DNA from 3 places in the Pseudomonas fulva genome. Region 3 is predicted to be linked to each of the others. Evidence: predicted binding sites of a transcription regulator. Region 3 holds the regulator's gene; each other region holds the start of a gene.

Region 1 (6,823 bases), 1.4 Mb from region 3:
GCGCTCCTCGGCCTGCAGGTCGGCCAGGGTTCGCGCCACCTTCAGCACGCGGTGCGCCGAGCGCAGTGACAGGGTGAGGCGCTCGCAGGCGTGCTCCAGCCACTGGCGATCGGCGTCGGCCAGGTGACAGTGGGTCCGCAGCCCGGGCAGGTCGAGAAAGGCATTGGCAATGCCCTGGCGCTGCAGCTGGATGTCCCGTGCGGCGGCGACGCGGCTGGCGGCGGCCGCGCTGGTCTCGCCGTTGTCTGGCGGCGCATCGAGCTGGGTGCTCTCGCGGGCCACGGTGATGTGCAGGTCGATGCGGTCGAGCAACGGCCCGGACAGCTTGCCGCGATAGCGCTGGATCTGCTCCGGGCTGCAGCGACAGCGGCCGCTGGGATCGCCGAGAAACCCGCAAGGGCAGGGGTTCATGGCCGCCACCAGCTGGAAGCGGGCAGGGAAGGCGACCTTGTCACGGGCGCGGGCGATCACGATATGGCCACTTTCCAGGGGCTCGCGAAGCACCTCGAGCACGCGGCGGTCGAACTCGGGTAATTCGTCCAGAAACAGGACGCCGTGGTGGGCCAGGGTGATTTCTCCCGGCTGCGGGCGGCTGCCACCGCCCACCAGGGCCGGGCCGGATGCGCTGTGGTGCGGGTGCCTGAAAGGGCGCTGTGGCCAACTCTGCAGCGGCGTGTGGCTGGCCACCGAGCGTATCGCGGCGACCTGCAGGGCCTCCTCTTCGGTGAGCGGCGGCAGCAGGCCGGGCAGGCGGCTGGCCAGGAGCGTCTTGCCGGTTCCCGGCGGCCCGCTCAGCAACAGATTGTGGCCGCCGGCAGCGGCCACCAGCAGGGCACGCTTGGCGGCGATCTGGCCCTGCACTTCGGCAAGGTCCGGGTAGGGCTGGGTATGGCGCAACAGGCCCTCGGCCTGGTAGGGCGCCAGCGGCGTCTGGCCGTTGAGGTGCGCGACCAACTCCAGCAGGTGATCGACCGCCAGAACGCTGAGACCGGTAGCCAGGCTGGCCTCCTCGGCGTTTTCCCTGGGTACCACCAGGGTGCGACCGGCTTGCCGGGCAGCCAGTGCGGCGGGCAGTACGCCCTGAACCGGGCGAATCGCACCGGACAGGGCGAGCTCGCCGAGGCATTCGAGGCTGGTCAGGGATTCGCCGGGTAGCTGGCCGCTGGCGGCAAGGATGCCCAGGGCGATGGCCAGGTCGAAGCGACCGCCGTCCTTGGGCAGATCCGCTGGGGCGAGATTCAGGGTGATACGGCGCGGTGGGAAATCCAGGGCACAGTTGAGGATGGCGCTGCGTACGCGGTCCTTGGATTCCTTGACCGCGGTTTCCGGCAGCCCGACCAGGGCCAGGGAGGGCAGGCCGTTGGCCAGGTGCGCCTCGACGGTCACTGCGGGTGCATCGACGCCGACCTGGGCGCGGCTATGGACGATGGCCAATGACATTGATCACTCCTTGATCGCGTGCCGGCCGAGCCGTTACTCGGCCGGTGCGTGCGGCGTCGTTGCGGTGCGTGCTTCGAGCTCGGCGACCTTGGCTTCCAGGGCTTCGAGGCGCGCGCGGGTGCGGGCCAGTACGACCATCTGGCTGTCGAATTCCTCGCGACTCACCAGATCCAGCTTGCTGAAGCTGCTCTGCAGCAGGGCCTTGAGCTGGCTTTCGATTTCACTGCGGGGCAGCGGGTTGTCACCGCTGAGCAGGCGACTGGCCTGGCTGCTGAGGGCATCGAGCAACGCTTTGGGTGGCAGCATGGGAACCTTCCAGAATGAGTTGGCGGCAGTGTAGCACGGTGGTTTTTCGCCGCCGCTGCGCCGGTGGCGCACCAATGGTGTGCATGGTGTGGTGCGGTTTGGCGCACTTCTGGTGCGAAGGCTTGGGCGTGACACCGATCACAATTGCCTACAGCCCTGTAAGTTCATGAAAAGCGGCGCTTTGCCGGTATTGGCAAGAATTCTGCTTAGAGGCTCATGACCCATGCACTGATGCGGTTCGGTTGTCACGAACGGGCGGGAGGGGTTCGCCGCGAGCAGTTGGTCAGCCCGTCTTGGCAGCCGATGCATACAAAAGCCGGACACTGAGCTTAGACTGGCGCCGGGGTAACAATTCCTGGGGCAAGTCCACCTTACACGGGAGAGAGTTTCATGAAACTAGTCACTGCCATCATCAAGCCGTTCAAGCTGGACGACGTCCGCGAATCGCTGTCGGAAATCGGTGTGCAAGGCATCACCGTCACCGAAGTGAAAGGCTTCGGCCGCCAGAAGGGCCATACCGAGCTGTACCGCGGCGCTGAATATGTCGTCGACTTCCTGCCCAAGGTAAAGATCGACGTCGCCATTGCTGACGATCAGCTGGACCGCGTCATCGAAGCCATCACCAAGGCTGCCAACACCGGCAAGATCGGTGATGGCAAGATTTTCGTCGTAAACCTGGAACAGGCGATCCGCATCCGTACCGGCGAAACCGATACCGACGCGATCTAAAGCTCCGCCCCCACCCCCAAATCGTCCCAGGAGTTAAATCATGACTCTGCGAAAAATCGCAGGGCTTGGAGCCCTTTCGTCCCTGTTTTTCCCAAGCCTGGTCATGGCTCAGGAAAAAACGCTGAATTCCGGTGATACGGCCTGGATGCTGACCGCCACCGCCCTGGTGCTGTTCATGACCATTCCAGGCCTGGCGCTGTTCTACGCCGGCATGGTGCGTTCCAAGAACGTCCTGTCGGTGATGATGCAGTGCTTCGCCATCACCGCGCTGATGAGCCTGCTGTGGTTCGCCTACGGTTACAGCCTGGCGTTCGACACCACCGGGATGGAAGCCGGTGTCACCAACTTCAGCTCCTTCGTGGGCGGCCTGGGCAACATGTTCCTCGGCAACCTGACCAAGGAATCGCTCACCGCGGCCTTCCCGGAAAGCGTATTCATCACCTTCCAGATGACCTTCGCCATCATCACTCCGGCGCTGATCGTCGGTGCCTTCGCCGAGCGCATGAAGTTCTCTGCGATGCTGGTGTTCATGACCGTCTGGTTCACCCTTGTCTACGCGCCGATCGCGCACATGGTCTGGGGCGGCGACGGTGCCCTGATGTGGGACTGGGGCGTGCTCGACTTCGCTGGCGGCACCGTGGTGCACATCAACGCCGGTATCGCTGGCCTGGTGGCGTGCATCGTGCTCGGCAAGCGCAAGGGTTACCCGAGCGTGGCCATGGCGCCGCACAACCTGGGCTACACCCTGATCGGCGCAGCGATGCTGTGGGTCGGCTGGTTCGGCTTCAACGCCGGCTCCGCTGCCGCCGCCGACCAGACCGCTGGCATGGCCATGCTGGTCACCCAGATCGCCACCGCCGCCGCTGCGCTGGGCTGGATGTTCGCCGAGTGGATCACCCACGGCAAACCCAGCGCACTGGGCATCGCCTCGGGCGTGGTCGCCGGCCTGATCGGCATCACCCCGGCGGCCGGTACCGTCGGCCCGATGGGCGCGATGATCATCGGCCTGTCGGCCGGCGTGATCTGCTTCTTCTGCGCCACCAGCCTCAAGCGCAAGCTGGGCTACGACGACTCCCTGGACGTGTTCGGCGTGCACGGCGTGGGCGGCATCGTCGGCGCGCTGCTGACCGGTATCTTCGCTGCACCGGCCCTGGGCGGCTTCGGTGAGGTCGAGAACATCGGCCTGCAACTGTGGATCCAGTTCAAGGGCGTGGCCGTCACCGTGATCTACACCGGTATCGTCACCTTCGTGATCCTCAAGGTCATCGATGCCGTGATGGGCCTGCGGGTCAGCGACGAGGACGAGTCGGTCGGCCTCGACCTGGCTCAGCACAACGAGCGCGGCTACATCCTGTAAGTACCAGCGGCCCGCTTTCTGTGGCGGGCCGACAGCACACGGAGTGCGCCCGGAGCCAACCCGGGCGCCTCGACCGCACAGCGCACGCCCGTGCGCAACGGCCAGAGGTGATAAAAAATGGACAACACAGCACTGACTGCTCTGCAGTATGGTTTCGATACCTTCTACTTCCTGATCTGTGGCGCCCTCGTCATGTGGATGGCCGCCGGCTTCGCCATGCTCGAAGCAGGCCTGGTACGAGCCAAGAACACCACCGAGATCCTCACCAAGAACGTAGCGCTGTTCGCCATCGCCTGCATCATGTACCTGCTGATCGGCTACTACATCATGTACTCCAGCCCCGAGGGCGGCATCCTGCCGAGCTTCGGTTTTCTGATCGGTGACGAGAACAGCGTCGAGTCGGTACTGGCCGGTGGCGAAGATGCCCCGTACTACGCCGCCCGCTCGGACTTCTTCTTCCAGATCGTGTTCGCCGCCACCTGCATGTCGATCGTTTCCGGCGCGGTGGCCGAGCGCATGAAACTCTGGTCGTTCATCGCCTTCGCGGTGGTGATGACCGCGGTGATCTACCCGGTGCAGGGCTTCTGGAAATGGGGCGGCGGTTTCCTCGACGCTGCCGGTTTCCTCGATTTCGCCGGCTCCAGTGTGGTGCACATGGCTGGCGCCGCTGCAGCCTTGGCCGGGGTGATCCTGCTCGGTGCGCGCAAGGGCAAGTACGGCGCCAATGGCCAGGTGAACGCCATTCCGGGCGCCAACCTGCCGCTGGCGACCCTGGGCATGTTCATCCTGTGGATGGGCTGGTTCGGCTTCAACGGTGGCTCGCAGCTGAAGATGAGCACCATCGAAGACGCCAACGCCGTGGCCCAGGTGTTCGTCAACACCAACATGGCCGCCGCTGGCGGTCTGATCGCCGCGCTGATCGTCGCGCGCATCCTGTTCGGCAAGGCCGACCTGACCATGGCCATCAACGGTGCGCTGGCGGGTCTGGTGTCGATCACCGCCGAGCCGCTGACCCCGACCGCGCTGCAGGCCACCCTGATCGGCGGCGTGGGCGGCGTGCTGGTGGTGTTCGCCATCCTCGGCTTCGACAAGATCAAGGTCGACGACCCGGTGGGTGCCATCTCCGTGCATGGTGCGGCGGGCATCTGGGGCACCCTGGCGGTCTGCCTGACCAACCCGGAATCCAGCCTGGGCGCTCAGCTGCTGGGCATCGCCTGCATCTTCGCCTGGGTGTTCATCGCCAGCTTGATCGTCTGGAGCATCATCAAGGCGGTCGTCGGCCTGCGGGTGTCCGAGGAAGAAGAGTACGACGGCGTCGACCTGGTCGAGTGCGGGATGGAAGCCTACCCCGAGTTCACCGGCAAGAAATGATGGGTGAGGCGCATGGCGCCGACCATCATCAGTAAAAATGATGGTCCACACCGGCAAAAGGGCGCTCAGGCGCCCTTTGCTTTTTTGTCGGGCACGCTAGAATGCGCGCGTTGAAAAACGAGGCGACGAGCATGTGGCAGCAACGGCTGATCACCTTGCGCCCACGGGCGCGAGGCTTTCATCTGGTGACCGATGAATTGCTGGATGCATTACCGGAACTGCCGAGCTACAGGGTGGGTCTGTTACACCTGTGGCTGCAGCACACATCGGCGTCGCTGACCGTCAACGAGAATGCCGACCCTGCGGTGCGCCGCGACTTCGAGCGCTTCTTCCGCCGTCTCGTCCCCGAGGACGCGACCGGCTACGAGCACTGCGACGAAGGCCCGGACGATCTGCCGGCGCACTTCAAGGCGAGCCTGCTCGGTGTCCAGCTGCAGTTGCCCGTGAGTAACGGACGCCTGGCGCTGGGTACCTGGCAAGGGATTTACCTGGGCGAACACCGCGAACACGGTGGCCCCCGACGTGTGCTTGCAACCTTGCAAGGTACGGCAAATTGAATTTTTTCCAGCCGTTCGGCAACGTTGGACGACTGGGCTATAACTAACCTGCTTTTCGCAAGTCATGAGGCTGAACATGAGCGACGAAGAACTGGAACAAGACGAGCTGGAAGGCGCAGACGAGGACGACGGCGAGGAGCTGGCGGCCGCTGATGGTGATGTCGCCGATGATGACAGCGAGTCCGATAGCGCGGCGCCTGCCAAGGGCAAAGCCAAGAAGGCCGTTGAAGTCGAGGAGCTGCCGAGCGTAGAAGCCAAGCAGAAGGAACGCGATGCGCTGGCGCGCGCCATGGAGGAATTCCTCTCCCGCGGTGGCAAGGTTCAGGAAGTGGAGCCCAACGTCGTCTCCGACCCGCCCAAGAAGCCCGACAGCAAGTACGGCAGTCGCCCCATCTGACGCGAACGCTGGATTTGAATGCAAAAGCCCGCCGTTATGGCGGGCTTTTGCATGTTGGCTCTGTGGTAGAAATTTGATTTGGTGGGCTGAAGCCACCCTACGACCAATCACCTGTAGGGTGGGCTTCAGCCCACCAACGCTATGCCCAACGCTGCAGCAGCGCCGGCAGCTCGCCCAGGCTACGGATCTGCGCGTCGGCTTCTTGCTCTCCGGCCCAGGCCTTGCCCTCGGGATTGAACCACACCGCGCGCCAGCCGGCGGCCTGTGCGCCGGCGATATCGTCGCCGGGGTGGTCGCCGATATGCACCGCCTGCCCGGCCTGCATCCCGGAGCGAGCGAGGGCTTCCTCGAATGGCCTGCGGTCAGGTTTGCCAACGCCCAGCTCCTCGGCGCAGAGAATGAAACTGAAGTAGTCCGCCAGGCCGAGGCGGCGCACGTCGGCGTTGCCGTTGGTGATCACGCCCAGGCTGTACTGATTGGCCAATAGCTCCAGCGTGGTGACGGTGTCGCTGAAGAAGGTGATGGCGTGGCGCGCCTCGAGCATCGCCTGGAAGGCGCCTTCGGCCAGTTCCGCAGCTTCCTCGGGGCCGTGGCCGACGCCTTGCAGCGCGTGGCGCAGGGTGCGTCGGCGCAGCTCGCTGAGGCGGTATTTCAGGCCGGGCTCGG
Region 2 (6,823 bases), 280 kb from region 3:
TGCACCGTTGGTCAGGGTCAGGAAGGCGTTACGGAAGCCGATCAGACCGCGAGCCGGGATGTTGTACTCCAGGCGTACGCGACCCTTGCCGTCCGGCACCATGTTGCTCAGGTCGCCCTTACGCAGACCCATTTCTTCCATGACCTTGCCCTGGGATTCTTCCGGGATGTCGATGGTGACGTTCTCGTACGGCTCGTGTTTCACGCCGCCCACTTCACGGATGATCACTTCCGGACGACCAACGCCCATTTCGAAGCCTTCGCGGCGCATGTTCTCGATCAGTACCGACAGGTGCAGTTCACCGCGGCCCGAGACCTTGAACTTGTCGGCCGAGTCGCCTTCCTCGACGCGCAGGGCAACGTTGTACAGCAGCTCCTTGTCCAGACGCTCCTTGATGTTGCGGCTGGTGACGAACTTGCCTTCCTTGCCGCAGAACGGCGAATCGTTGACCTGGAAGGTCATGGAAACGGTCGGCTCGTCGACGGTCAGCGGCTTCATGGCCTCGACGTTGTTCTGGTCGCATAGGGTGTCGGAGATGAACAGCTCGTCCATGCCGCTGACGCAGACGATGTCGCCGGCGGTGGCTTCTTCGACGTCCACACGGTGCAGACCGTGGTGGCCCATCAGCTTGAGGATACGGCCGTTACGCTTCTTGCCTTCGGTGTCGATGGCGGTGACCGGGGTGTTCGGCTTGACGCGACCACGGGCGATACGGCCAACACCGATGATGCCCAGGAAGCTGTTGTAGTCCAGTGCCGAGATCTGCATCTGGAAGGGGCCGTCGATGTCGACGTTCGGCGCAGGAACGTGGTCGACGATGGCCTGGTACAGCGGGGTCAGGTCTTCGGCCATGTCGGTGTGGTCCAGACCCGCGATGCCGTTCAGGGCCGAGGCGTAGACCACCTGGAAGTCCAGCTGCTCTTCGGTGGCACCGAGGTTGTCGAACAGGTCGAAGATCTGGTCCATGACCCAGTCAGGACGCGCGCCCGGACGGTCGATCTTGTTGATCACCACGATCGGACGCAGGCCGGCTTCGAACGCCTTCTTGGTCACGAAGCGGGTTTGCGGCATCGGGCCGTCCTGGGCGTCGACGACCAGCAGTACGGAGTCGACCATCGACATCACGCGCTCTACTTCACCGCCGAAGTCGGCGTGGCCGGGGGTGTCGACGATGTTGATGCGGTAGTCGTTCCACTTGATGGCGGTGTTCTTGGCCAGAATGGTGATGCCGCGCTCTTTTTCCTGGTCGTTGCTGTCCATCACGCGCTCGTCGTTGAGCTCGCTGCGCTCCAGGGTGCCGGACTGACGCAGCAGGGCGTCGACCAGGGTGGTCTTGCCATGGTCAACGTGGGCGATGATGGCGATGTTGCGTAGATTCTCGATCACAGTAGTGGTCTCGTAGGTTGGGTCGGGCTACCCGGCAGTTGCTTCAAGGGCCCAACGCGAAAAATCGGGATTAAGGGTAAAGGCAGTCTGTTAACGCTGTGTGGCGGCAAACTCGCCGCCAATCGGGTCGGGAGGGCGATGGCGGATACTGCCGCCATTGAGCCCGGGCGTCTTATGCCGGACGATAAACGCGCACATTGGCATGCCCCTCGCTCAGCAGGTGATGGGCATGCAGGCGGCTCATCACGCCCCTGTCGCAATAAAGGAGGTACTGGCGGTTCTCGTCCAGCTCCTTGAAACGGTTGTTGATGGCGTAGAACGGCAGCGCCTGGACTTCCACACCCTCGATCTCCAGCGGCTGGTCTTCGGCCTGGTCGGGGTGGCGAATGTCGATCACCACGTGGCCGGGCAGCGCATCAGTGACTTCCTCGACCTGCACGTCCTGACCCAGCTCCTCGATCACCCGGTCGATGGCGATCAGGCGCGCGCGCTCGAGGGCGCGCTCGAGAATCGCCATGTCGAACTGTTCTTCTTCATGGACGACGCGGTGGGGCTTGGCCTTGGTGGTCGGGTTCACCGAGATCACGCCACAGTATTCGGGCATGTGGCGGGCGAACTCGGCGGTGCCGATCTGCTCCGCGGTATCGATGATGTCCTGCTTGTGGCTGGTGATCAGCGGGCGCAGCACCAGCTTGTCGGTGACCGAGTCGATCACCGAGAGGTTCGGCAGGGTCTGGCTGGACACCTGGCTGATCGCCTCGCCGGTCACCAGGGCGTCGATCTGCAGGCGCTCGGCCAGGCGGCTGGCGGCGCGCAGCATCATGCGCTTGAGGGTCACGCCCATGTAGCTGTTGTCGACCTTGCCGAGAATCTCGCCGAGCACTTCTTCGAACGGCACGCTGATGAACAGCACGCGCTGGCTGCTGCCGTACTTCTTCCACAGGTAGTGGGCGACTTCCATCACCCCCAGCTCGTGGGCACGGCCGCCGAGGTTGAAGAAGCAGAAGTGGCTCATCAGGCCGCGGCGCATGATCTGGTAGGCCGCCACGGTGGAGTCGAAACCACCGCTCATCAGTACCAGGGTCTGCTCCAGCGAGCCGAGGGGGTAACCGCCCAGGCCGGGATGCTGGTGATGTATGACGTACAGGCGCTGGTCGCGGATCTCGATGCGCACCTCGACCTGGGGCTTCTTCAGGTCGATACCGGCGGCGCCACACTGCTGGCGCAGCTGGCTGCCGACGTAGCGTTCCACGTCGATGGAGGAGAAGGCGTGGCGGCCGCCGCGCTTGCAACGCACCGAGAAGATCTTGCCGTTCAGCAGTTCGCCATAATGCAGCTTGCACTTGGCGACGATATCGTCGAAGTCGCCGAGCGGGTATTCGTCGATCTGCAGGAAGTGAACGATGCCCGGCACGCAGCTCAGGCGCTCGATGATTTCCTGCAAGACCTTGGGCTCGGCCACCTCGGTCTTCACTTCCAGATTGTCCCAGACACCGGTGACCTGCAGCTGCGGGTCGAGATCACGCAACACCACGCGGATGTTCTTGGCCAACTGCCGGATGAAGTTCTTGCGAACCGGCGGGCTCTTGATGGTGATTTCCGGGAAGACTTTGACGATCAGTTTCATGGGAGCAAATGTCGGGGGCCAGAGCCTGAAAAACAGGGGCGCGGATTATAAAGGAAATTGCTCAACCTTTGATCAAAAATCCGCAAACAATCTGTCATCGCACCAAAACTGAACACAAACCCTCCAAATCGCACCAATAAAGGGCCTAGACGATTCGTTTTGTGGCATCAATACCCGCTACAGCGCTGATTTTCAGGGCACGCGTCCATCACGGGGCACTGGCATGCATATTGCTCCCTTGTGAGGCAGGGTGTCCTGGCAGACTATCTGGCCCGGCGTCACGAACTCAAAGAAGGGTCAACGAAGACCCTATCCACCTGGAGGACAACATGTCTAAGGCTGTTCAACTGATCAAAGAACACGACGTGAAGTGGGTAGACCTGCGCTTCACCGATACCAAAGGTAAGCAGCACCACGTGACCATGCCGGCCCGTGACGCCCTGGACGAAGACTTCTTCGAGCACGGCAAGATGTTCGACGGCTCCTCCATCCATGGCTGGAAAGGCATCGAAGCCTCCGACATGATCCTGATGCCGGTCGACGAAACCGCCGTGCTGGATCCGTTCACCGAAGAGCCGACCCTGATCCTGGTCTGCGACATCATCGAGCCGAGCACCATGCAAGGCTACGACCGCGACCCGCGCTCCATCGCCAAGCGTGCCGAAGAGTTCCTCAAGGGCACCGGCCTGGGTGACACCGTATTCGTGGGCCCGGAGCCCGAGTTCTTCATCTTCGACGAAGTGAAGTTCAAGTCCGACATCTCCGGCTCGATGTTCAAGATCTACTCCGAGCAAGGCTCCTGGATGACCGACCAGGACGTGGAAGGCGGCAACAAGGGCCACCGTCCAGCCGTCAAAGGTGGTTACTTCCCGGTTCCGCCGTGCGACCACGACCACGAAATCCGTACTGCCATGTGTAATGCCATGGAAGAGATGGGCCTGGTCGTCGAAGTGCACCACCACGAAGTGGCCACTGCCGGTCAGAACGAAATCGGCGTGAAGTTCAACACCCTGGTCGCCAAGGCTGACGAAGTTCAGACCCTCAAGTACTGCGTACACAACGTGGCCGACGCCTATGGCAAGACCGCCACCTTCATGCCCAAGCCCTTGTACGGCGACAACGGTTCGGGCATGCACGTCCACATGTCGATCTCCAAGGACGGCAAGAACACCTTCGCAGGCGAAGGCTATGCCGGTCTGTCCGAGACTGCCCTGTACTTCATCGGCGGCATCATCAAGCACGGTAAGGCCCTGAACGGCTTCACCAACCCGTCGACCAACTCCTACAAGCGCCTGGTACCTGGCTTCGAAGCCCCGGTCATGCTGGCCTACTCGGCGCGCAACCGCTCCGCTTCGATCCGCATCCCGTACGTGTCGAGCCCGAAAGCCCGCCGTATCGAAGCGCGCTTCCCGGATCCGGCTGCCAACCCCTACCTGGCCTTCGCAGCACTGCTGATGGCCGGTATCGACGGCATCCAGAACAAGATCCACCCTGGCGATGCCGCCGACAAGAACCTGTACGACCTGCCGCCGGAAGAAGGCAAGCTGATCCCGCAGGTGTGCGGCAGCCTGAAAGAAGCCCTGGAAGAGCTGGACAAGGGCCGCGCGTTCCTGACCAAGGGCGGTGTGTTCTCCGACGACTTCATCGATGCCTACATCGAGCTGAAGTCGGAAGAAGAAATCAAGGTACGCACCTTCGTACACCCGCTGGAATACGACCTGTACTACAGCGTCTAAGGCAGCGTGACCGAAACCTCCCCGGTTCTGCCGGGGAGGTTTTTTTATGCCTGCCATCTGCGGACCGTGGCAGGCCAGGTTGAAAATGGCTTCGGTCATTTTTATGCCGGCTATTTTCGGCGCCAGTGCAAATCCCTGGCGTAGCGCGCTTGCCAGCAGGCGATGGTGGTGCAACGCTAACGCTATCACTCAACGGGGAGACCGGCCCGATGCGCCGCATGCTCGCTTGCCTGCTGCTGATCCTGGCCCTGCCGGTCAGCGCGCAGATCTACAAATACACCGACGCCAACGGCAACACGGTATTCACCAACCAGCCGCCGGAAGGCACCCAGGCCGAGAGCGTCGAGCTCAAGCCGATCAACACTACCGAGCCGACGCCGACCACCACCAGCCCGAGCGAACCGCGCCTGAGCGAACTGCCGCAGAACCCCTACCAGATTCTCGAACTGCGCGACCTGCCGGACGAGGAAGCGCTGCGCGCCAACAACGGCACCTTTTCCGTGGGCGTGACCATCGAACCACGCCTGGGCCCCGGGCATACCCTGCGCCTGTTGCTCGATGGCAAACCCTACGGGCAGCCGAGCAACGTGCCGCGCCTGCAGCTCACCGAAGTCGACCGCGGCGAGCACAGCCTGGCGGTAGCCGTGATGCAGGGCAAGCATATCGTCCAGCAGAGCGAGACGCGCACCTTCACGGTGCAGCGGGTCAGCACCAACAGCCCGGCCCGGGGTAACTGAGCACCATGCGCACGCTGCTCCTCGCCCTGCTGCTGATCGCCCTGCCAAGCGTTGCCCAGGTCTACACCTACGTGGACGCCGAGGGTAACCGGGTATTCACCGACAGCCCGCGCGACGGCAATGCCACGCCGGTGCAGATGGCGCCCTCCAATCGCATCGAGCCACCGACTCGGCGCCTGTCGCCACCTCCAGCCCCTGCTGCCCCCGCCGGGCCGATCCTCAGTTACGAGCTGCTGCGGATCACCATTCCGCAGCCCGACGTGACCATCAACGACAATGCCGGCAACCTGATCGTCACCGTCAATGCCGAGCCGGCGCTGCACCCCGGCCACAGCTACCGCCTGCTGCTCGACGGCCAGCCCTACGGCAACGTCGGGCGCAGCCCGGTGTTTCCCCTGGAGAACATCGACCGCGGCACTCACCAGATCGCCGTGGAGATCATTACCGAAGGCGGCATCATTGTCGAACGCACGCCCAGCCAGCCCTTCCACATGAAGCGCGTGTCCCTGGCCCAGAAGCGCAAGGTGCGCCCCTGCGAGAAGGACGATTACGGCGTGCGCCCCGAGTGCCCGATCGAAGACAAGCCCAAGGAAGAAGACAAAGGCATCATCAGCATCCTGCCCTTCCTTTGACACCTGTTGACGATCTTTCGGCTCGACGGCTGCGCTTTGCCTGCAACGTGGCGGGGAGCGGCCGGTCGCTCCCATAGGATGGACTGGTGATTATCTGTGGGAGCGGGCCATGCCCGCGAAAAAATCACGGTCATGGACTGGGCGTCCCCGCCCGTTCCCACAGTGGAGCGGCAAAAGGCTGCTCTTGCCTTGTAGCTGCCTCTTCAATCTCGCCTGAAAGATCGTAAGCAGGCTCCAGGTCTACCCGGCCCTGGATTCACTCGCCCCCATCCGCACCATTAAGGTGCGCATCGGCGCACCGATTTCTATACTCGTCCCAAATTGGCACACGCCCACCAGGGCCGTTGCGCCGAAAAGAAGCCGAATCCGGGGTTTTATCGCCGCCTGCGCTTCTTTGCGGGGCTTTGGTTTGCTTCTTGCATTTTCTCCGTCACTGCCGCGAACAGGACCAGGTTCCTGTCCGCCGGCCCTTCTGCCCCCACCGCACGAGGAACGACTTTTGGCTGGCCCACATCCGCAACGAGACTTGCCGCGCTGCGCCACGTTGCCAGACAACGGCCCTGCCGTGCCCCAGGCACCCTGCACACCGATGGGCGCAGCACGATGATCATCAACGACGCGCTGCACCGCCTGCTGCTCGACAACCTGACCACGGCGACCCTGTTGCTCAACGCCGACCTGCGCCTGGAATACATGAACCCCGCT
Region 3 (6,823 bases):
GCGCTGAAAACTTACGTTCTTAAGCTCGACCGCGTACTGATTTTCCGCGCTCATCGGAACTCCATTGCGTACTGCCTTCCTAATCAGACGCCCGGGATCGGGACAAGGGCACTCCATTCGCCCCCTGGAAAAGGCTGCGGACTATAGCATTTGCCCATTTGCCCGCCAAAGCCAGGCTCCGTCCACGTTCAGGGTTGTGACAGCTTTGCCATTTACGGGTTTGCTGCATGGATGATGAGTCCACAGGGCTTTCCCGCTATAATCCCCGTCTTTTTCGTCGAGCAGCCCAAGCCGAGCATGAACCAGACCCGCGACCTGATTGATTCCGCACAGCGCACCATTCGCCTCGAGATCGAGGCGGTGCAAGAGCTGCTGCCTCGCATCGATGCCAATTTCGTCAAGGCCTGCGAGCTGATCCTGGCCAGCAAGGGCCGCGTGGTCGTGGTGGGCATGGGCAAGTCCGGGCATATCGGCAACAAGATCGCCGCGACCCTGGCCAGCACCGGCACCACCGCATTTTTCGTGCACCCGGCCGAAGCCAGTCACGGCGACATGGGCATGATCACCCGTGACGACGTGGTGCTGGCCCTCTCCAACTCGGGCTCCACCGCGGAAATCGTCACCCTGCTGCCGCTGATCAAGCGCCTCGGCATCACCCTGATCAGCATGACCGGCAATCCCGAGTCGCCGCTGTCCAAGGCCGCCGAAGTCAACCTGGACACCCGGGTGGCCAAGGAGGCCTGCCCGCTCAACCTGGCGCCGACCTCCTCCACCACCGCCTCGCTGGTGCTGGGCGACGCCCTGGCCATCGCCCTGCTCGAAGCCCGCGGCTTCACCGCCGAGGACTTCGCCTTCTCGCACCCCGGTGGCGCCCTGGGTCGCCGCCTGCTGCTCAAGGTCGAGAACGTCATGCACGCCGGCGACCGCCTGCCCCAGGTCAAGCGCGGCACCAGCCTGCGTGACGCGCTGCTGGAAATGACCCAGAAGGGCCTGGGCATGACCGCCGTACTGGAAAGCGATGGCCGCCTGGCCGGCATCTTCACCGACGGCGATCTGCGCCGAGCCCTGGACAAGGGCATCGACGTGCGTGACGCACGCATCGACGAGGTCATGACCCCCCACGGCAAGACCGCTCGCGCCGACATGCTCGCCGCCGAGGCCCTGAAGATCATGGAAGACAACAAGATCAGCGCCCTGGTGGTGATCGACGCCACCGGGCGCCCGGTAGGCGCCTTCAACCTGGGCGACCTGCTGCGCGCGGGGGTGATGTGATGAACGATCTGCTGCAGCGTACTCAAGCGATCAAGCTGGCGATCTTCGACGTCGACGGCGTGCTCACCGATGGCAAGCTGTACTTCCTGGTCGACGGCAGCGAGTTCAAGACCTTCAACACGCTCGACGGCCAGGGCATCAAGATGCTCATCAACTCCGGCGTACGCACCGCCATCATCAGCGGCCGCAAGACGCCGGTGGTCGAGCGCCGCGCCCAGAACCTCGGCATCCAGCACCTGTACCAGGGCCGCGAGGACAAGCTCGACGTGCTCGACGAGCTGCTCGCCGAGCTGGGCCTGAGCTACGAGCAGGTCGCCTACCTGGGTGACGACCTGCCGGACCTGCCGGTGATCCGCCGGGTCGGCCTGGGCATGGCCGTGGCCAGCGCCAACGAATTCGTGCGCGAGCATGCCCATGGCGTGACCCGGGCACGCGGTGGCGAAGGCGCCGCCCGCGAATTCTGTGAACTGATCATGCGCGGACAGGGTACCCTCGACGCCGCCCAATCCGCCTACCTCTAGGGCCTGCCGATGCTGCGCAAATTCCTCACCCCCGTCCTGCTGACCTTCGGCGCATTGCTGATCGTGGCGGCCGGCTACTGGAACATCAATCCGGACAGTTTCTCCAGCGCGCCCCAGCACAGCGGGCCGGAAAACCCCATCGACTTCTATGCGATCAATGCGCGCAGCGTGCAGTACCTGCCCGACGGCCGGGTGCAGAACGACATGACCAGCGAACGACTCGAACACGTGCAGAGCAGCGACACCACCCTGCTCACCGAGCCGCGCATGAACCTGTTCCGCGGCACCGAGTTGCCCTGGAAGGTACGCAGCGCCCGTGGCGAAGTCGGCCCCGATGGCAACGAGGTCGAACTGATCGACCAGGTGCGCGTCGAGCGCACGGACGAAAAGGGCCGCCCCACTATACTCACCACCAGCCGCCTGACCGTATTCCCCCAGAAGGAATATGCGCAGACCCAGCAAGCCGTTAGAATCGACGCGGCCAATGGGGTGACCACGGCACAAGGAATGAAAGCGTACTTGAATGACGGCAGGATGATCCTGCAGTCCAATGTAAGAGGCCAGCATGAGGTTCGTTAAAACCCTCCCCCTACTTCTCAGCCTTGGCGCCACGCTCGGAAGCGTAAGCGCCTGGGCTCTGCCGAGTGACCGCGATCAACCGATCCGCGTGCAGGCCGACAGCGCTGAACTGGACGACAAGCAAGGCGTAGCCGTGTACCGCGGCGACGTCGTCATCACCCAGGGCACCATGAAGATCACCGGCGACACCGTTACCATCACCCAGAACGCACAGGGCGACATCGACGTGTTCACCTCGGTGGGCAAGCCGGCCTACTACGAGCAGAAGCCGGCGGCCGACAAGCAGATCGTCAAGGCGTACGGCCTGACCATCCAGTACTTCGCCGCCAACGAGCGCATCGTACTGATCGACCAGGCCAAGGTCGTGCAGGAAGGCAATACATTCGAAGGCGAGAAGATCGTCTACGACACGCGCCGCCAGATCGTCAACGCCGGCCGCGCCACCGGCACCAACGTGTCGAGCCCGCGCCCGCGTATCGACATGGTGATCCAGCCGCAGAAGAAAGCGGCCCCCGCTGCCGAGCAGGGCCAATAACCATGGCGATTCTCAAAGCCCAGCACCTGGCCAAGAGCTACAAAGGCCGCCAGGTCGTGCGCGACGTCAGCCTGAGCATCGAGAGCGGGCAGATCGTCGGCCTGCTCGGCCCAAACGGCGCCGGCAAGACCACCTGCTTCTACATGATCGTGGGCCTGGTGCAGGCCGACCAGGGCCGCGTACTGATCGACGACCTGGACGTCAGCCATCAGCCGATGCACGGCCGTGCCCGTGCCGGGATCGGCTACCTGCCCCAGGAGGCCTCGATCTTCCGCAAGCTCAGCGTTGCCGACAACATCATGGCGATCCTGGAAACCCGCAAGGACCTCAACCGCGAACAGCGGCTGCAGGAGCTCGAGAGCCTGCTGCAGGAATTCCACATCACCCATATCCGCGACAACCTGGGCATGAGCCTGTCCGGTGGTGAACGCCGACGCGTCGAGATCGCACGCGCCCTGGCCACTTCGCCGAAATTCATCCTGCTCGATGAACCCTTCGCCGGCGTGGACCCCATCTCCGTGGGCGACATCAAGCAGATCATCCATCACCTCAAGGCCAAGGGCATCGGCGTGCTGATCACCGATCACAACGTCCGTGAAACCCTGGACATCTGCGAAACCGCCTACATCGTCAGCGATGGCCAGCTGATCGCCGAAGGTGATTCAGCGGCGATCCTGGCCAACCAGGTGGTCAAGGAAGTCTACCTGGGCCACGAATTCCGCCTGTAGCGGATTCCCCTTCCCATGAATCTTTGCCAGCGCCCGTTACCGTTCGAGCCGTATCGCAACGAAATGGTAACAGGCCCTAGGCAAAGGGCTCGGATTCAGGCATATAATTTGCTTCCTAGTGGCGCTTCGTCGCCCTGTCGTGGATTACGTACAGACGCCGGATAAGGTCTGCAATGAAACCATCGCTAGTCCTGAAAATGGGCCAGCAGCTGACGATGACGCCGCAGCTGCAACAAGCCATTCGCCTGCTCCAACTGTCGACCCTGGATCTGCAACAGGAAATCCAGGAGGCGTTGGAATCCAACCCGATGCTGGAGCGCCAGGAAGAAGGCGAAGACTTCGACAACTCCGACCCAATGGCCGACGGCGCCGAAAGCGCGGCGGCGACCGCCGTTCAGGAAGAGACCTTTCAGGAGTCGAGCTTTCAGGAAAGCCCGCAAACCGTCGACAACCTGGAAGACGGCGAATGGGGCGAGCGCATTCCCAATGAGCTGCCCGTGGATACGGCCTGGGAAGACATCTACCAGACCAGTGCCAGCAGCCTGCCCAGCAATGACGATGACGAATGGGACTTCACCACCCGCACGTCCTCGGGCGAAAGCCTGCATAGCCACATGCTCTGGCAACTGAACCTGGCGCCCATGTCCGACAAGGACCGCCTGATCGCCGTAACGCTCATCGACTGCATCAACGACCAGGGCTACCTGGAGGAAACCCTCGACGAGATCGTCGAGTCCTTCGACCCGGAGCTGGATGTCGAGCTGGACGAAGTCGAAGCCGTGCTGCGCCGTATCCAGCAGTTCGAGCCGTCGGGAATCGGCGCTCGCGACCTGCGCGAATGCCTGCTCCTGCAATTGCGCCAACTGCCCGCCTCAACTCCATGGCTCAAGGAAGCACAGCGCCTGACGAGTGAGTACCTGGACCTGCTCGGCAACCGTGACTACAGCCAGCTGATGCGCCGCATGAAGCTCAAGGAGGACGAACTTCGCCCGGTCATCGAACTGATCCAGAGCCTCAACCCGCGCCCTGGCTCGCAGATCGAGTCCAGCGAACCGGAGTACGTGGTGCCGGATGTGATCGTGCGCAAGCACAACGATCGCTGGCTAGTCGAACTCAACCAGGAAGCCATGCCGCGCCTGCGCGTCAACGCCCAGTACGCCGGTTTCGTGAAGCGCGCCGACTCCAGCGCCGACAACACCTTCATGCGCAACCAGCTGCAGGAAGCACGCTGGTTCATCAAGAGCCTGCAGAGCCGCAACGAGACCCTGATGAAGGTCGCCACGCAGATTGTCGAGCACCAGCGCGGTTTCCTGGATTACGGCGACGAGGCCATGAAGCCCCTGGTGCTGCACGACATCGCCGAGGCGGTGGGCATGCACGAGTCGACCATTTCCCGCGTCACCACCCAGAAGTACATGCACACCCCCCGTGGCATTTACGAGCTGAAATACTTCTTCTCCAGCCACGTCAGCACCGCCGAAGGTGGCGAATGTTCGTCGACCGCGATCCGCGCGATCATCAAGAAACTGGTCGCGGCGGAAAATGCGAAAAAGCCATTGAGCGACAGCAAGATCGCTGGTTTACTGGAAGCACAGGGCATTCAAGTGGCGCGCCGCACAGTCGCCAAGTACCGTGAATCGCTCGGTATAGCGCCTTCGAGCGAACGCAAGCGACTGATGTAGGGTGCCCTTGTAGCGAAAGCAACGCCCCAGTGTTCCTGCGGCAGGCTGCCAAGCCTGCCACTCACACACGGCAACAAGGAGAAGCGGTATGCAAGTCAACATCAGTGGACACCAGCTGGATGTGACAGACGCACTACGCAGCTACATCGAAGAGAAGCTCGAGCGCCTCGAGCGGCACTTCGACAAGATCACCAATGTGCAGGTTATCCTGGAGGTCGAGAAGCTCAAGCAGAAAGTCGAAGCCACCCTGCACATCGCAGGAGGCGAAGTGGTGGCCAATGCCGAACACGACGACATGTACGCAGCCATCGATCTACTCACCGACAAACTCGATCGCCAACTTATCAAGCACAAGGAAAAACAGCTCGATCGCCAGCAGGGCGCGATGGCCCGCTGAGTTCGTCCTTCTCCTATGATCCGACTTGAAACCATCCTGACCCCCGGCCGTTCCCTGGTGAACGTGCCGGGCGGCAGCAAGAAGCGTGTCCTCGAACAGATAGCCAGCGTGATCGCGCGCGACCTGCCCGATCTCGATGGCCAGACCATCTACGAAAGCCTGATCGCCCGTGAGAAGCTCGGTTCGACCGGCTTCGGCAACGGCATCGCCATTCCCCATTGTCGCCTGCCCGGCTGCAACACGCCGATCAGCGCCCTGCTCAAGCTGAGCACCGCGGTCGACTTCGACGCCATCGACGGCGCCCCCGTCGACCTGCTTTTCGTGCTGCTGGTACCCGAAGCGGCCACCGACGAGCACCTCGAGCTGCTGCGCCAGATCGCCAGCATGTTCGACCGCGAGGATGTCCGCGAACGGCTGCGCCAGGCCCAGGACAGCGAAGCCCTGTACCAGACCGTCGTGAACGTCCAGAACGGCCAATAGCCTGCGGGGTTAGCCCATGCGCCTGATCATCGTCAGCGGTCGTTCCGGTTCGGGCAAGAGCACGGCGCTCGACGTGCTCGAAGACAACGGCTTCTATTGCATCGACAACCTGCCGGCCGGCCTGCTGCCCGAGCTGGCGGAGCGCGCACTGCCCAACACCGAACTGCTGCATCCGCAGGTGGCGGTGTCCATCGATGCGCGCAACCTGCCCAGCCAGCTCAGGCGCTTTTCCGAACTGCTCGACGAAGTGCGCTCACGCAACATTCGTTGCGATGTGCTGTACCTGGATGCCAGTGAAGAAACCCTGCTCAAGCGCTTTTCGGAGACGCGCCGGCGCCATCCACTGACCAACGACCAGCGCTCCCTGGCCGAGGCCATGGTCGCCGAGGTCAAGCTGCTGAGCCCGATCATCGACCGGGCCGACCTGAAGATCGATACCACCCACCTGAATCTGTACCAGCTGCGCGACACCCTCAAGTTGCGCCTGCTCAACCAGCCCGAGCCCGGCACCGCCTACCTGATCGAGTCGTTCGGCTTCAAACGCGGCATGCCGGTGGATGCCGATCTGGTGTTCGACGTGCGCTGCCTGCCCAACCCTTACTGGAAGCCCGAGCTGCGTGATTTCACCG

The links. The regulator sigma-54, encoded in region 3, starts transcription at its own class of promoters, with help from an activator protein. The targets are predictions, from matches to a motif close to ANTGGCATNNANNTTGCTNT.
Region 1: glnK (P-II family nitrogen regulator) is a predicted target of sigma-54. The motif match lies at 1,936-1,955, and genes of this name have one in related genera.
Region 2: glnA (glutamate--ammonia ligase) is a predicted target of sigma-54. The motif match lies at 3,231-3,250, and genes of this name have one in related genera.

The regions. Positions count from the first base shown of each region.
Region 1 covers NZ_CP082928.1:2,623,084-2,629,906, forward strand. The annotation lists gene K8U54_RS11795 (YifB family Mg chelatase-like AAA ATPase) at 1-1,440, opposite strand, end outside; gene K8U54_RS11800 (accessory factor UbiK family protein) at 1,474-1,746, opposite strand; gene glnK (P-II family nitrogen regulator) at 2,137-2,475, shown strand; gene K8U54_RS11810 (ammonium transporter) at 2,516-3,832, shown strand; gene K8U54_RS11815 (ammonium transporter) at 3,950-5,203, shown strand; gene K8U54_RS11820 (secondary thiamine-phosphate synthase enzyme YjbQ) at 5,335-5,760, shown strand; gene sutA (transcriptional regulator SutA) at 5,837-6,157, shown strand; gene K8U54_RS11830 (HAD family hydrolase) at 6,297-6,823, opposite strand, start outside.
Region 2 covers NZ_CP082928.1:1,539,536-1,546,358, forward strand. The annotation lists gene typA (translational GTPase TypA) at 1-1,386, opposite strand, end outside; gene thiI (tRNA uracil 4-sulfurtransferase ThiI) at 1,559-3,013, opposite strand; gene glnA (glutamate--ammonia ligase) at 3,343-4,749, shown strand; gene K8U54_RS06970 (DUF4124 domain-containing protein) at 4,959-5,486, shown strand; gene K8U54_RS06975 (DUF4124 domain-containing protein) at 5,492-6,118, shown strand; gene glnL (nitrogen regulation protein NR(II)) at 6,722-6,823, shown strand, end outside.
Region 3 covers NZ_CP082928.1:1,264,036-1,270,858, forward strand. The annotation lists gene K8U54_RS05755 (ATP-binding cassette domain-containing protein) at 1-54, opposite strand, end outside; gene K8U54_RS05760 (KpsF/GutQ family sugar-phosphate isomerase) at 298-1,272, shown strand; gene K8U54_RS05765 (KdsC family phosphatase) at 1,272-1,793, shown strand; gene lptC (LPS export ABC transporter periplasmic protein LptC) at 1,803-2,372, shown strand; gene lptA (lipopolysaccharide transport periplasmic protein LptA) at 2,359-2,907, shown strand; gene lptB (LPS export ABC transporter ATP-binding protein) at 2,910-3,635, shown strand; gene K8U54_RS05785 (RNA polymerase factor sigma-54) at 3,809-5,317, shown strand; gene hpf (ribosome hibernation-promoting factor, HPF/YfiA family) at 5,406-5,714, shown strand; gene ptsN (PTS IIA-like nitrogen regulatory protein PtsN) at 5,730-6,194, shown strand; gene rapZ (RNase adapter RapZ) at 6,211-6,823, shown strand, end outside.